2 linked regions of the Noviherbaspirillum saxi genome follow. The protein of the gene in region 2 interacts with the protein of the main gene of each other region in a pairwise test. Links are inferred from orthologs where the notes say so. Each region holds a gene or a part of one and is shown on either strand. Other genes may lie near its edges.

What was found.
Region 1: the proteins of recJ (region 2) and D3871_RS02095 interact in binary tests that used the Escherichia coli proteins (3 or more experiments, as listed by UniProt). The link is inferred for Noviherbaspirillum saxi from one-to-one orthologs.

Annotation. Positions count from the first base shown.
Region 1 is NZ_QYUO01000001.1:419,347-426,102, forward strand. The notes cover bases 1,045-4,228. They hold D3871_RS02095 (DNA topoisomerase III), read right to left. Parts: upstream 3,882-4,228; coding sequence 1,245-3,881; downstream 1,045-1,244. Other genes in these bases: D3871_RS02090 (GFA family protein), read left to right, coding at 1,045-1,103; D3871_RS02100 (Smg family protein), read right to left, coding at 4,110-4,228. Also shown: D3871_RS02085 (glycine zipper 2TM domain-containing protein), read right to left, coding at 296-514; more of D3871_RS02090, read left to right, coding at 696-1,044; more of D3871_RS02100, read right to left, coding at 4,229-4,589; DNA-processing protein DprA, read right to left, coding at 4,799-5,911; D3871_RS02110 (LysM peptidoglycan-binding domain-containing protein), read right to left, coding at 5,924-6,756.
Region 2 is NZ_QYUO01000001.1:1,473,456-1,480,026, reverse strand. Bases 3,421-6,419 are described here. They hold recJ (single-stranded-DNA-specific exonuclease RecJ), read left to right. Parts: upstream 3,421-4,072; coding sequence 4,073-5,767; downstream 5,768-6,419. Other genes in these bases: D3871_RS06940 (hypothetical protein), read left to right, coding at 3,421-4,076. In the rest of the region: D3871_RS06960 (DNA internalization-related competence protein ComEC/Rec2), read right to left, coding at 1-41; D3871_RS06955 (TatD family hydrolase), read right to left, coding at 46-843; lipoprotein-releasing ABC transporter ATP-binding protein LolD, read right to left, coding at 833-1,519; D3871_RS06945 (lipoprotein-releasing ABC transporter permease subunit), read right to left, coding at 1,607-2,872; more of D3871_RS06940, read left to right, coding at 3,012-3,420. UniProt on the Escherichia coli protein: Single-stranded-DNA-specific exonuclease.

The sequences.
Region 1 (6,756 bases), 1.1 Mb from region 2 along the record:
TGCGCATACCAGAGGGATAGTCCATTTCATCATAAGAATTCTCCTTAAGAATCGAGCAGTTACCAGCGTCAACTGGCAAACTTGCTCATGCCAAAATGGCACGCTGCGACTGTGTAGAATCTATCAACACTCGAAAGTTCCGGCGGAAGCATTTGGTTACACACGGGAGGGAAGACGCAAAGGGGGAGTGCCGCGCACTTGCGGCAAAAATCCAGCTGATTCCGGTCACCAAGAAAGGTCAAGAGTTCGTGGCTGGAAAGAGATAGCGCGGATGAAGGTCCGCGCCAGGGCAAATTTACTTCTTCGATACTTCGTTGCCGACCAGGCCGCCGACTGCAGCGCCGCCGATCGTGCCAAGCGTGCTGCCGCCCGTAACTGCATTGCCGGCGACACCGCCAAGTACCGCACCGGTACCTACGCCGACTTGTTGCCGGGTTGGCGTTCCACAAGCTGACAATGCGGATACAAGAGTAAGCGCGCTCACTATCGAGATCAAAGTACGTTGAATCATCATACCCTCCGGAACATTGGTATTCACGTTTCCGGCAAGCCGGAAAAAAACGCGTTATGCGTTTTGCAAAAGTTCGACCGTTGCGTTACGGTGCTAGTTCCGACCTGGCATTTTCAGGAAACATAAGCCCATGCCGCCGCTGTACGGTGCGGCGCAACAATGCGATTGCGAAAGGAGAATGAACATGATCCATGGAAGCTGCATGTGCGGCGGAGTGCATTATGAATACACCGGCCATCTCGGCACCATGACGGTGTGCCATTGCAGTGACTGCCGGAGGGCGCAAGGCTCCAGTGGTGTGGTCGCTGCGCCGATAGATCGTCATCTGTTTCGCTGGACGGCAGGTGAAGATTTGATTGCGGAGTACGAATCGTCGCCGGGAAAGAAGCGCGCATTTTGCCGGCGCTGCGGCGCACCGTTGTATTCGCGTCGCGACGACGCGCCGGACATACTTAGGCTACGCATGGGATCTATCGATACGCAGATCGAAGCAACACCGGTAGCGCATATCTATACGGTGGACATCCCGCCATGGGCCGACTTCCATGACGAGTTGCCGCGTTATGACACGCATGAACATGGTCGTTATTGATACCAATCCCAGTCCATAGCACGACATCAACGAATGATATTCACGCTATTCGCAGCATGAAAAAAAGCGGCTTTCGAAAATCGAAAGCCGCCTGGATTTGCCTACTGCGTGCGTACTGCGCGATGTGTCTGATCTACGCCGTTATGCCGCTTTCTTTGTAGCGGCCTTTTTGGCGACGGCTTTCTTCGCTCCGGTCTTGGCTGCGGCCGTTTTCGTTGCAGCCGTCTTGGTCGCCACCGCTTTCTTTGGCGCTTCTTCGGCATCTTCCTTCTCCGCCGCCTTGCCCTTGGCCGGTGCCTTGGCCTTGCGCTCTTCGAACTCGAAGCCGACCTTGCCGTTCTTGTCCTTTACCAGGAAGGCCTTGAACGGCCGGCGCGTGCGCTGCGAAATAAAGCCGGGCAAAAGATCGGTCTTGCCGTCATTGAGCAGCTTGGCCATCTGCTCGGGCAGGATTTCCTGCTGCAGGATGATGCGTCCGCTGCGGAAGTCGCACTCTTTCGGTTTGGCGACCGTCTTTTCGCAGACGTAAGCCAGTCCCATTTCGTACACGCCGCTGGCGCATTTCGGGCATGGACCGAGCGGCGTCTGTTCCGAAAAATCGACGCCTTCGCCATCTTCGCCTTCATCCTGGTTTTGTCCGAAATCGAATTCCAGCTTGAAGTTGTTGATGTCTTCATCCCGCGCGATCTTCAGGATCGCGGCGAACGGACGGCCCATCTTGGAACGGAATCCTTGCAGCGGACCGATCTCGCGCTTTTCGAGCAATTCCTCGACTTCCGCGATTTCAAATTGCCGGCTGCCCGGGATCTTGCTCATCGAGAATTCGCACTTGGTGCAGGCGAAGCGGCGATAATTTTCCTTCACCACGCCGCCGCAATTCGGGCAGGGTGTCTTCAAGGTCGCATAGTCGCCGGGGATAGTGTCGTTGTTGTATTCCTTCGCCCGCTTGACGATCACTTGCGTCATCTGCGCGATCTCGCGCATGAACTCTTCACGGCTGATCTTGCCGCGCTCCATCTGCGACAGCTTGTACTCCCAGCCGCCGGTCAGTTCCGGCGCGGTCAGCTCATTGACGCCGAGTCCGCGCAGCAGTGTCATCAGCTGGAATGCCTTTGCGGTGGGAATGATTTCCCGGCCTTCGCGCAGCAGGTATTTTTCATTGAGCAAGCCTTCGATGATCGCCGCCCGCGTCGCCGGCGTCCCGAGTCCCTTGCCGGCCATCGCTTCGCGCAGGTCTTCATCATCGAGCAGCTTGCCGGCGCCTTCCATTGCCGACAGCAGCGTCGCTTCCGAATACCGCGCAGGCGGTTTCGTCACCAGGCCGTTGGCGACGACTTTCTCGGTCTTGACCTTTTCATCCTTGGCGACCGGAACCAGCGTGCCGGCATTTTCCTTGTCGTCGTCGTTCGCCGCTTCCTTGCCATAGATCGCCAGCCAACCGGGGTTGGTCATGACCTTGCCTTCAGTCTTGAACTGGTGGCCCGAAACTTCGGTATAGCGCGTCGTGACCTGGAATTCGGCCGCCGGGAAAAACACCGCCATGAAGCGGCGCGTAACCAGGTCGTACAGTTTCTGTTCCGGCTCCGACAGGTTCCTTGGTGCCTGCGTGGTCGGGATGATCGCGAAGTGGTCGCTGATCTTGCTGTTGTCAAAGATGCGCTTGTTCGGCTTGACCCAGCTCTTGTTCAGGATCTGCGACGCAAACTGCTGGTAGTTATGATTTTCCGATACCGTTTCCAGCGTCTGCTTGACGGTGCTGAGGTAATCCTCCGGCAGGTGGCGCGAATCGGTACGCGGATAGGTCAGCACCTTGTGCTTTTCATACAGCGCCTGCGCCAGGCCGAGCGTGTTCTTTGCCGAGAAGCCGAAGCGGGCATTGGCTTCGCGCTGCAGGCTGGTCAAGTCGAACAGTGCCGGCGCAATCTGGGTTGCCGGCTTCGATTCCTCGGTCACCGTACCCTGCTTGCTGCGGCATGCGGCTACGATCGATTCGGCGGCAGCCTTGCTCCACAATCGTTCGGCGCGTTTTTCGGGATCGGTTTCATCCTTCTTGAATTTCGTGTCCAGCCAGCGGCCTTCATAGATGCCGGCCGCGCAGATGAATTCGGCGCGCACTTCCCAATAGTCGCGCGGCACGAATTTCTTGATCTTTTCTTCCCGCTCGACCACGATCGACAAGGTCGGCGTCTGCACGCGCCCGACGGTGGTCAGGTAGAAACCGCCTTCCTTGGAATTGAAGGCCGTCATGGCGCGCGTGCCGTTGATGCCGATCAGCCAGTCGGCTTCGCTGCGGCAGCGCGCGGCATCGGCCAATGGCAGCATTTCGCGATCTTCGCGCAGACGGGCGAAGCCGTCGCGGATGGCACCCTGCGTCATCGATTGCAGCCACAGGCGCTTGAGCGGCTGCTTGGCTTTTGCGTACTGGACGATCAGGCGGAAAATCAGCTCCCCTTCGCGGCCCGCGTCGCAGGCATTGATGAGGGCGCCGACGTCCTTGCGCTTGAGCAGCTTGGTGAGCACCTTGAGGCGCGATTCGGTCTTCGGAATCGGATTGAGGGCGAAATGCGGCGGGATCATCGGCAAATGGGTAAAGGTCCATTTGCCGCGTTTGACGTCGTATTCTTCGGGTACCGCGATTTCGACCAGATGGCCGACCGCGGACGACAGCACGTATTCGTCGGATTCGAAGTACTCATCGTGCTTTGTAAAGCCGCCGAGCGCCTTCGCGATATCGTTCGCGACAGAGGGCTTCTCTGCGATGATGAGGGTCTTGGTCATAAGCGTGTTCTCTTTATAGAGCAGGCGCGGTAACGCGTGGAAGGCAGCCGGTAGGACTTGCTTGAGTGCAATCCCTACTAATATAGCAACTTATCGGGTGAATTAGCGGCCAATGATAAGCGCGTTGCGGGAGAAACCGCAAGCGAGGACAAATGCGAGTGCCCGCTGTGTCCCGGTAAGGCATCCCGGCAACAGCGGGCAGGTGGTATAGATAAGGGCCTGACGCGGCTAGTGCAAGAGGCGCGGTTCTGCGTCTTCGTCGTCGGAAAACAATTCATCAAAGATCAAGCCATCCGGTTCCTTGCCTTGGCTCCAGAGAACCATGAGCACGATTACCTTGATCTTGTCGAGCGACACCTGCGAATCATCACTTGCTGCCAGTGCACGTTCAATGATGATTTCGCGCTGAATCGAGTCGATGACCTTGGCCGATTCCAGAAATTGCAAAAAGCCTATGGTTTCGGTGCCGAGCACATCCATTTCCTGTTGTGCATAGATACGTATGCCAAAGGAAAAGGCGGTTTGTTGCGGGTAGCGATCTGAAAATTCGCTGGTTGCTTCAGCGAGGTCGGTAAGCCAGCCCAGTGCCTTGGAAATCTCTTCTTCCTCGAAGCCGACAGCCGACAATTTCTTGGTCAGGGCTTCCGAGTCCGGGCAGGCGTCGGGGCGGTAATAAGTTTCGTAGAGGTAAACGAGAACGTCGAACATGATTTCACTGTACCGTTAAGGCTAAGGTCCAATTTTCCGGACAGTAACCAGGTTGCGAATAAATGACACTCTCGAGTGCATCTTTTCTTGCATGAAGACACCTGAAGCCAAGAAAAGAGGTGCCATGCCTGCGACAGTACAAAAAATATTGCAGTCTTACAGGTACAGCATATCTTAAAACAGAAAATGCCGACAGCAGGTTTTTGGTATCAGGATGTTGCCAATCGACGGATCATGCCACCTGGAAGTGTTTCCACGCGGCCATCCAATTCATAGGCCAGCAATTGTGCACTCAAGTCGGCAATGCCGATCTTGCAACGCTCTGCAAGCGCGTCGATGTGGACCGGATCATACCCCAACGCGGAAAGTAGTGCGCAGCCGCTGCCATCTTCGCTGGTTTCCTGCCGGGGCGCAGGCGTCAGTCGGGTTGAAAGCTCGCCAAGCTCTTCCAGAATATGCTGGGCCGAATCGACCAGCTTTGCGCCTTGCCGGATCAGCAGATGGCAACCCTTGGACAAGGGCGAATGAATCGATCCCGGAATCGCGAATACATCGCGGCCCTGTTCGGCTGCCATGCGCGCGGTGATGAGCGAGCCCGATTGCGCGGCTGCTTCGATCACCAGCACGCCACGCGACAATCCGGAAATGATGCGGTTGCGGCGGGGGAAGTGCGACGCCGCCGGGCCAGCGCCAAGCGGATACTCGCTGACGATGCAGCCCGAGTCGGCGATCCGGTGCGCCAGTTCATGATTCCTGGCCGGGTAAACCGAATCCGCTCCGGTACCGATGACCGCAACGGTAGACCCGGTTCCGCGCAGCCCGCCGCAATGCGCCGCCGTGTCGATGCCGAGCGCCAGACCCGATACCACCGTCAGTCCGGCCTGGCTGAGGGCTTCGGAAAATTTTTCCGCATTCAGGATGCCTTGCCTGGTCGCGTTGCGGCTGCCGACGACAGCGATGGAAGTCGCGGCGAGCAATTCGTGCCGCCCTTTTATATAGAGCAGCAGCGGCGGGTCGGGGATGTTGAGAAGATGGCGCGGATAGTCGTCATCCGCCAGTGTGACGATCCGGTTGCCGGGGCATGCCGCCCATGCCAGCGTCTTGTCGATCCGGGCGCGCGTGGCATCGGAAAGCGGCAGCAGCAGTGCGCGCGCGACCCGTTCGGATGCGACGGAGGCAAGCGCGTGAAAATCGGTGTTGAAGATATTGTCGGGCAGCCCGAACGCAGCCAATAGCCTGTGTCCGGTGTCAACTCCTACACCAGCGGTCTGCTCGAAGCGTATCCACTGCGCAATGTCCTGCGCCCGATCCGATTGCGTCATGCGAGCCTTGCGTTATTCCGGCGAACGCGCCACATCGCCTATCTGAACCGTGTCAGTGACTTGCATGACCAATCCGTAGGAGATGTTGTCGAACACGCGGAAGATGAACAGGTTGCCGTAGCGGTTGTCCGGAAGCTTGACCTTGGCCTTGCCCCATGATCCGACCGAAAAGAAACCGCGGTCTTCGGTGCGGTCCGGGACCAGTTGGCCGAAACGATAAAGCTCGAGTACGGTGCCTAGGTCGAGTCCATCCTTGCTGCCGCGATTGACGCTAACGATCTGGTTCTGACCCGCCTGCGACACGCCGCCGTAGACTGACATGATGCGCGCATCGACCGGCTTTTCGGGCGGATGCGGCATGTAATTAAGAATAGGGGTGGGCGGCACCGGCAGCAGGCGGTCGCCCACCGCCATTTCTTCCTTGACGGTCACGACGCGGAACACATGCGCTTCATTGGCGACCTTTGCTTCGCGTTCCAGCTTTACGGTGCCCAGGTAGGCGGCTTCATAGCCCATGACTTTGCCGCTCTCCGGATCTTTGAGCGGTGTGCCCGGTCGAAATACCTGGAAAGAGGTGCCGGACTTCAGGTCGCCGCGCACATAGGCCTTGTCATTCTTGCCGAGGATGACGCGCCCTTCGTCGGTCGCCATGATGCGCGGGCCGGTCTTGAGTTCGCCTTCGGAGACGACCAGCGGTTGCGACAGGAAGGGCTCGATCATGTTGGATGGAATTGCCGGCACCGCATTCTGGCCAAGGCCTTCGGTACGCAATTGCGGCGACAGTTTCACCGTCGGTATGCCCGCGCGATCGCTGGCGGAACCGACTGCATTGCCAAGATGAAGAC
Region 2 (6,571 bases):
AGCGCGGCACCGGCCACCAGGCCGAGGATTACACTGCGCATGCGGTCAAACGAGTACTGTCAGACGTGGCAGAACCGACCGTGCATTGGCCGACGTCTGATACGCAATATCGGATTCGGACATGCCGCGCAGTTCCGCCAGCACCTGTCCGATTTGTGGCAACTGCTCCGGACTATTGCGTCCCGGGTGCACCCATGCGGGCGAGATATCCGGCGCATCGGTTTCCAGCACCAGCGCAGTTTCGGGCAATTCGGTAGCGAGCCTGCGGATTTGCAATGCTCTGGTAAAAGTCATCGCTCCGCCGAAGCCGAGCATGAAGCCGCGCCTGATGAATTCTTCCGCCTGCTGGAAGCTTCCGTTATAGGCATGGGCAATGCCACCCGCAACATCGATCCGGCGCAGGTATTTCAGGATCATGTCCTGTGAGCGTCGTACATGCAGCAGCACCGGCAGGCCGAAATCCCGCGCTATCTTTAACTGTCCGCTGTAGAACCGTTCCTGCTTCTCGCGCAATTCACCGGTGCCGAGACCTGGAATAAAAAAGTCCAGTCCTATTTCACCAATCGCCACAAACCGCGGATCGGTCATTGCTTCGCTCACTGTTGTGCGCAACAGGTCCAAGTCGTTCTCTTCCGCGGCGGGCACGAAGATCGGATGGATGCCGAGTGCATAGCAGCAGTTGCCGGCCCCATGGGCGAGCGTTTTTACCGTCGCAAAATTGCTTGTTGCTACCGCCGGGATCACAATCATCGATACGCCCTGCTGTCCCGCCCGCACCGCGACGTCGACATGCTCGCCGGCGAATTCGCTTGCATCCAGATGGCAGTGCGTATCAATCCACATAGGGATGCAAACCGTCTTCCGACAAACGCAGCACACGATCGCAATGACGCGCCAGTTCGATATCGTGCGTCACGATGACGAAGGCGGTGCCGAGCGTACGCGAGAGTTCCAGCATCAGATCGAAAGTCTTGTGCGCGGTGACACGGTCAAGATTGCCGGTCGGCTCATCGGCCAGCACGCAGGAAGGTTGGGTTACCAGCGCGCGGGCGAGTGCCACGCGCTGACGCTCGCCGCCGGACAGTTCACCGGGCACATGGGACACGCGCTTTTCCAGGCCAACGCGCGTCAATACCTGCAGCGCCGCGTCGCGCGCTTCGGCCCTGCTCTTGCGACGGATCATCAGCGGCATGCCGACATTGTCGAGCGCAGAAAATTCCGGCAGCAGATGATGGAACTGATAAACGAAACCGAGGGAATTGTTGCGCAGGTCGCCGCGCGTTTTTTCGTTCAGGCCGGCAAAGTCCTTGCCAAGCAGGCTGACGCTTCCAGCCGATGGCGTGTCCAGCCCGCCGAGCAAATGCAGCAGCGTCGATTTGCCGGAACCCGATGCACCGACGATGGCCACCCGTTCACCGCGCGAGACGCTGAAGTCAATGCCGTTCAAGACGCTGACGGAGTATTTTCCCTGGGTAAAAGTTTTCGCGAGACCGCGACAAGACAAGACTGTTTGATCCATCCTCATTCCAGCGACGTGTTGGCAAATACCGCTGCAACGCGGCTTTCCGGCATGCAAAGCGTGTTGCCTGCATACATGGGCTTGTGCTTATTCATAGCGCAGCGCTTCGGCGGGTCGCACATTGGCGGCGCGCCAGCTCGGGTACAGCGTCGCCAGGAAGGCGAGAATTACCGCAACACCGCCTATCCTCCAGACATCCGGCCAGCGCAGATCGGAAGGCAGAGATGTAATCAGGTAGATTTCCTTGGACAGGAATTGCACGCCGAGCATGCGCTCGATAAAGGGGACGATGACATCGATATTCATCGACACCAGCACGCCTAGGCCGACTCCAATCGCGGTACCGAGCAATCCAACCAGCGCTCCCTGGATCATGAAGATCTTCAGAATCGAAGCCGGCGATGCGCCAAGCGTGCGCAGGATGGCGATATCGGCTTGCTTGTCGGTGACCGTCATGACCAGCGTCGATACGAGATTGAAAGCTGCCACCGCGATGATCAGGGTAAGGATGATGAACATCATCCGCTTTTCGGTCTGCACGGCGGCGAACCATGTGCGGTTTTGTTTCGACCAGTCCAGTATCAGCAGGTTGCCGTTCAGGATGCGGGACAGCGTCAGCGCCACCTCAGGCGCACGCTGCATGTCTTCCACGCGCAGGCGCAAGCCGGAAGGCGCCTCCAGCTTGAACATGCGCATTGCGTCGTCGATATGGATAAAGGCGAGGCCGGAATCGTATTCATGGTGTCCGGCTTCGAAGATGCCGCCGACCGTAAACTGCTTGAGGCGAGGCAGGACGCCGGCCGGCGTGATCTGGCCCTGCGGGGCGATCATCGTGACCTTGTCGCCGACCTCGACATGCAGTCCACGTGCGAGTTCGCGTCCGAGAACGATATTGAACTCTCCGGATTTCAGATTATTGAAACTGCCATCGCGCACCTGCGAGGCCACATCGGATACCTTGGGTTCTTCCTCCGGAAGGACACCGCGAATGATCACCCCGCGCACGGTATCGTCCCGCGTCATCATGGCCTGCGCCGCCACATAAGGCGCGGCGCCCTTGACTTCCTTGACCTGCATCGCCTCTTTCGCGGTGACGTGCCAGTCCGGCAAACTACCGGAGGCATCGTACACTTCGATATGGGACAGCACCGACAGCATCCGGTCGCGCACTTCCTTCTGGAATCCGTTCATCACGGACAGCACGACGATCAGGGCGGCGACACCGAGGGCAATCCCCGCCATCGAAATCAATGATATGAATGAAATAAAACTGTTACGGCCGCTGCGCCGACCGGCGCGCGTATATCGCATGCCGACCAACCATTCGAACGGTAGTTTGTTAACAATACTCAAAAGAAAACTCCATGGAATAAGTCGCCGGATCGTCTGAGCGACGGATGAAGCGCCAATTTGTTCTGCTTAACCTTGCATAGAAGTTTGGCAACATCCGGCGAAGCCGAAGTTTGCCATATATTTGCCCTACAATCACACGATGAGTCATCTTGATATCCTGATCCCTTTCGGTCTGCCGCCGGAAGAGCTTGCTCCGGACCTGTTCCGCGAGTTGAATGCCCCGGCCCTTGCCACGCTCACCGCACGTGCAAAATCCGAAGACGTGGCCGCCCGGCGCGAAAACTTCGCCGACTTTTACCGTACCCTGCCCCACGAAACCTGGCTGGCGCGCCGCTTTGGCCTTGACGGTCGACTGCAGGACAGCGGCAGCCCGCCGGTCAGCACCGAACTCATGCGGGCGCTTGGTCAGTCAGTCGACGAAGGCCTGTGGTTCATCGTGGAGCCGGTACATATTCATTTTGCGCGCGACCATCTCGTATTGACCAATCCGCGCCAGCTTATGCTAACGGAACCGGAGGCGCGCGTACTGTTTGAAATCGCAAAACCTCTATTTAGCGATGCCGGCCATGATTTGCGTTTTGGCAATGCTCGCTACTGGTTCCTGCGCGCCGACGCCTGGGATGGCCTGCAAACTTCGTCGCCGGATGCCGTAAGCGGTCACAACATCGATATCTGGATGCCAAAGGGCGCCGGCGAACGCGACTGGCGCAAGGTGCAGAATGAGGTGCAGATGCATTGGCACGATCATCCTCTGAATGCGCAAAGAGAGGAGCGACGGCTCAAGCCGGTCAATTCTCTCTGGCTCTGGGGTGCTGCCGCAGCAGACATGAAACGAAGTGCGCCGCCGTATGACTTTGCCTGTAACCTGAACGACTGGATGCCGGCACTTATGCCCGACAACGCCGGAACGAGGACGGCCGCCTCTGCCGGCGCACTGCTGGACAGGCTGCCCGAGCGCGGACTGATACTCCTCGACGACTTGCAGGAGGCTGCCCTTTCAAGCGATTGGGCCGGCTGGATCAACGGCGTGCGTCGCATCGAAACCGACTGGTGCGCGCCATTGTTGGCCGCTCTCAAATCGGGGTCGCTGGCGTCACTGAGCCTGGTGATTACCAACGACATCCGCCTTTCCCGATTCACCACTACCCGAACATCCTTGCGGAAATTCTGGGTCAAGCCTTCACTCGCAACACTATGTCAATGACCCGCATCGCCACGCGGAGCTATTCGTTCCGCACCGCCGAAATGCTGCGCCAGCAAGGCGTCCACCCCGTGCTTGCACGCTTGTACGCTGCCCGTGGCCTGGCTGACGTCCGGGAACTGTCAAGCGACCTGACCTCGCTGATCAATCCGTCCGGCCTGCTTCATGTGGACGCTGCCGCAAGTTACCTCGCCGACGCGATTGCCGATGGAAAAAAACTCGTTATCGTCGCCGACTACGACTGCGACGGCGCAACCGCATGCGCGGTCGGCCTGCGTGGCCTGCGTTCGCTCGGCGCGCAGGTCGATTTCATCGTGCCGAACCGCTTCGAATACGGCTACGGCCTGACACCGGAAATTGTCGAACTGACGGTAAGGGAAAAAGCGCCGGATATCATCGTCACGGTGGACAACGGCATTGCCAGTATCGATGGCGTGGCGGAGGCCAAGCGCCGCGGCATCGACGTTGTCGTCACCGATCACCACTTGCCCGGCGACACCCTGCCCGACGCACGCGTGATCGTGAATCCCAACCAGCCCGCCTGCGGATTTCCGAGCAAGAACCTGGCCGGGGTGGGAGTCATGTTTTACGTCCTGCTCGCCTTGCGCGCGGAAATGCGCAAGCGCGGCAGATTCGATGCGCAGAATCAGCCCAAGCTCGATGCACTGCTCGACCTGGTTGCGCTGGGCACGGTGGCCGATGTGGTCAAACTCGACGGCAACAACCGCATCCTGGTGGCACAGGGACTCAAGCGCATGCGCTCGGGTCGCATGCAAGCCGGCGTGGCTGCGCTGTTCCGGGCTGCGGGACGCGAAGCGCGGAGTGCAACGCCGTTCGATCTCGGCTTTGCGCTCGGTCCGCGCCTGAATGCCGCAGGACGTCTCGCAGACATGTCGCTCGGTATCGAATGCCTGACCACGGACGATGAGGGCCGTGCCTGGGCGATTGCCCAACAGCTCGACGCGATCAATCGGGAGCGGCGAGAAATCGAATCGGATATGCAGGATACCGCCTTGACCTTGCTCGATTCGTTCGAACCGCGCACACGCACGACCATCAGCGTATTCGACGACTCCTGGCATCAGGGCGTCATCGGGATTGTCGCGTCCCGGCTCAAGGACAAGTTCTATCGGCCGACCATCACCTTCGCCCCTGGTGGAGAAGGCTTGATCAAGGGGTCGGGCCGCTCGATTGCCGGCTTCCATCTGCGCGACGCGCTTGATCTTGTTTCCAAGCATGCACCGTCGGTGATACAGAAGTTTGGCGGGCATGCAATGGCGGCGGGATTGACGATTCGGGCCGAGGCGTTCGACGCCTTTGCCGACGCCTTTGAAGCGGTCGGCCGCGAGTGGCTGACAGACAGCCAGCTGGAACGCATCGTCGAAACCGACGGACCGCTGGAAGAAGCGTATTTCACGCCGAATTTCATTGAACTGCTCGCCGGCCAGGTATGGGGCCAGGGATTCGCGCCGCCGGTGTTCTGCGACGAATTCCGTGTACTCAACCAACGCGTCCTGAAGGAAAAGCATTTGAAACTGAGCCTGGAAAAGTCGGGGCGCCGCTACGACGCCATCTGGTTCGGCCACATCGAGGAATTGCCGGAACGCGCCGTGGTGGCCTATCGGCTCGATGCCAACGAATTCAACGGCGCGGTGCGGGTGCAATTGCTGGTTGAACATGCGCAGCCGGCCTGACACCGCTTGATCGCTTGCCTTTTCGGCAACAGCCGACGGCAGGCCATTCGAGCTACTCCTTATGCTCCTGTTTTCGCTGCGATCTCAGGCCACCAATGCGCCTGAGCGACAGGCTGCTCGGGTATAATCTAAGGTTTGATTGCAAAGAAAATATCATGGAAGCCGAACGCCTCAATTCCCTCTCCTCGCTGCTTGCGGACCTGACAAACCGCGCAGCCGAACTTCGGAGGTATCTTTGACGTCGATGTAAAGTCAGAGAAACTCGAACAAGTCAACGCCGAACTGGAAGACCCGAACGTCTGGAACGACCCCAAGCGTGCCCAGGATCTCGGCAAGGAAAAGAAATCGCTGGAAGCGATCGTCCTCACACTCACCAAGATCGATGCCGACCTGGCCGATGCGCGCGACCTGTTCGATATGGCACGCGAAGAGCAGGACGAAGATACGCTGATGGCGATCGAACACGATGCCGATGAACTCAGGAAACTGGTTGAAGGCATGGAATTCCGCCGGATGTTTTCCAATCCGATGGACCCCAACAACTGCTTTATCGATATCCAGGCCGGCGCAGGCGGCACCGAAGCGCAGGACTGGGCGTCGATGCTGTTGCGCCAGTATTTGCGTTACTGCGAACGCAAGGGTTTCAAGACTGAAATTCTGGAAGAATCCGAAGGTGAAGTCGCCGGCATCAAGACCGCGACCATCAAGGTCGAAGGCGAGTATGCCTATGGTTTCCTGCGTTCCGAAAGCGGCGTGCACCGCCTGGTTCGCAAGTCGCCGTTCGACTCCGCCAATGGCCGACAC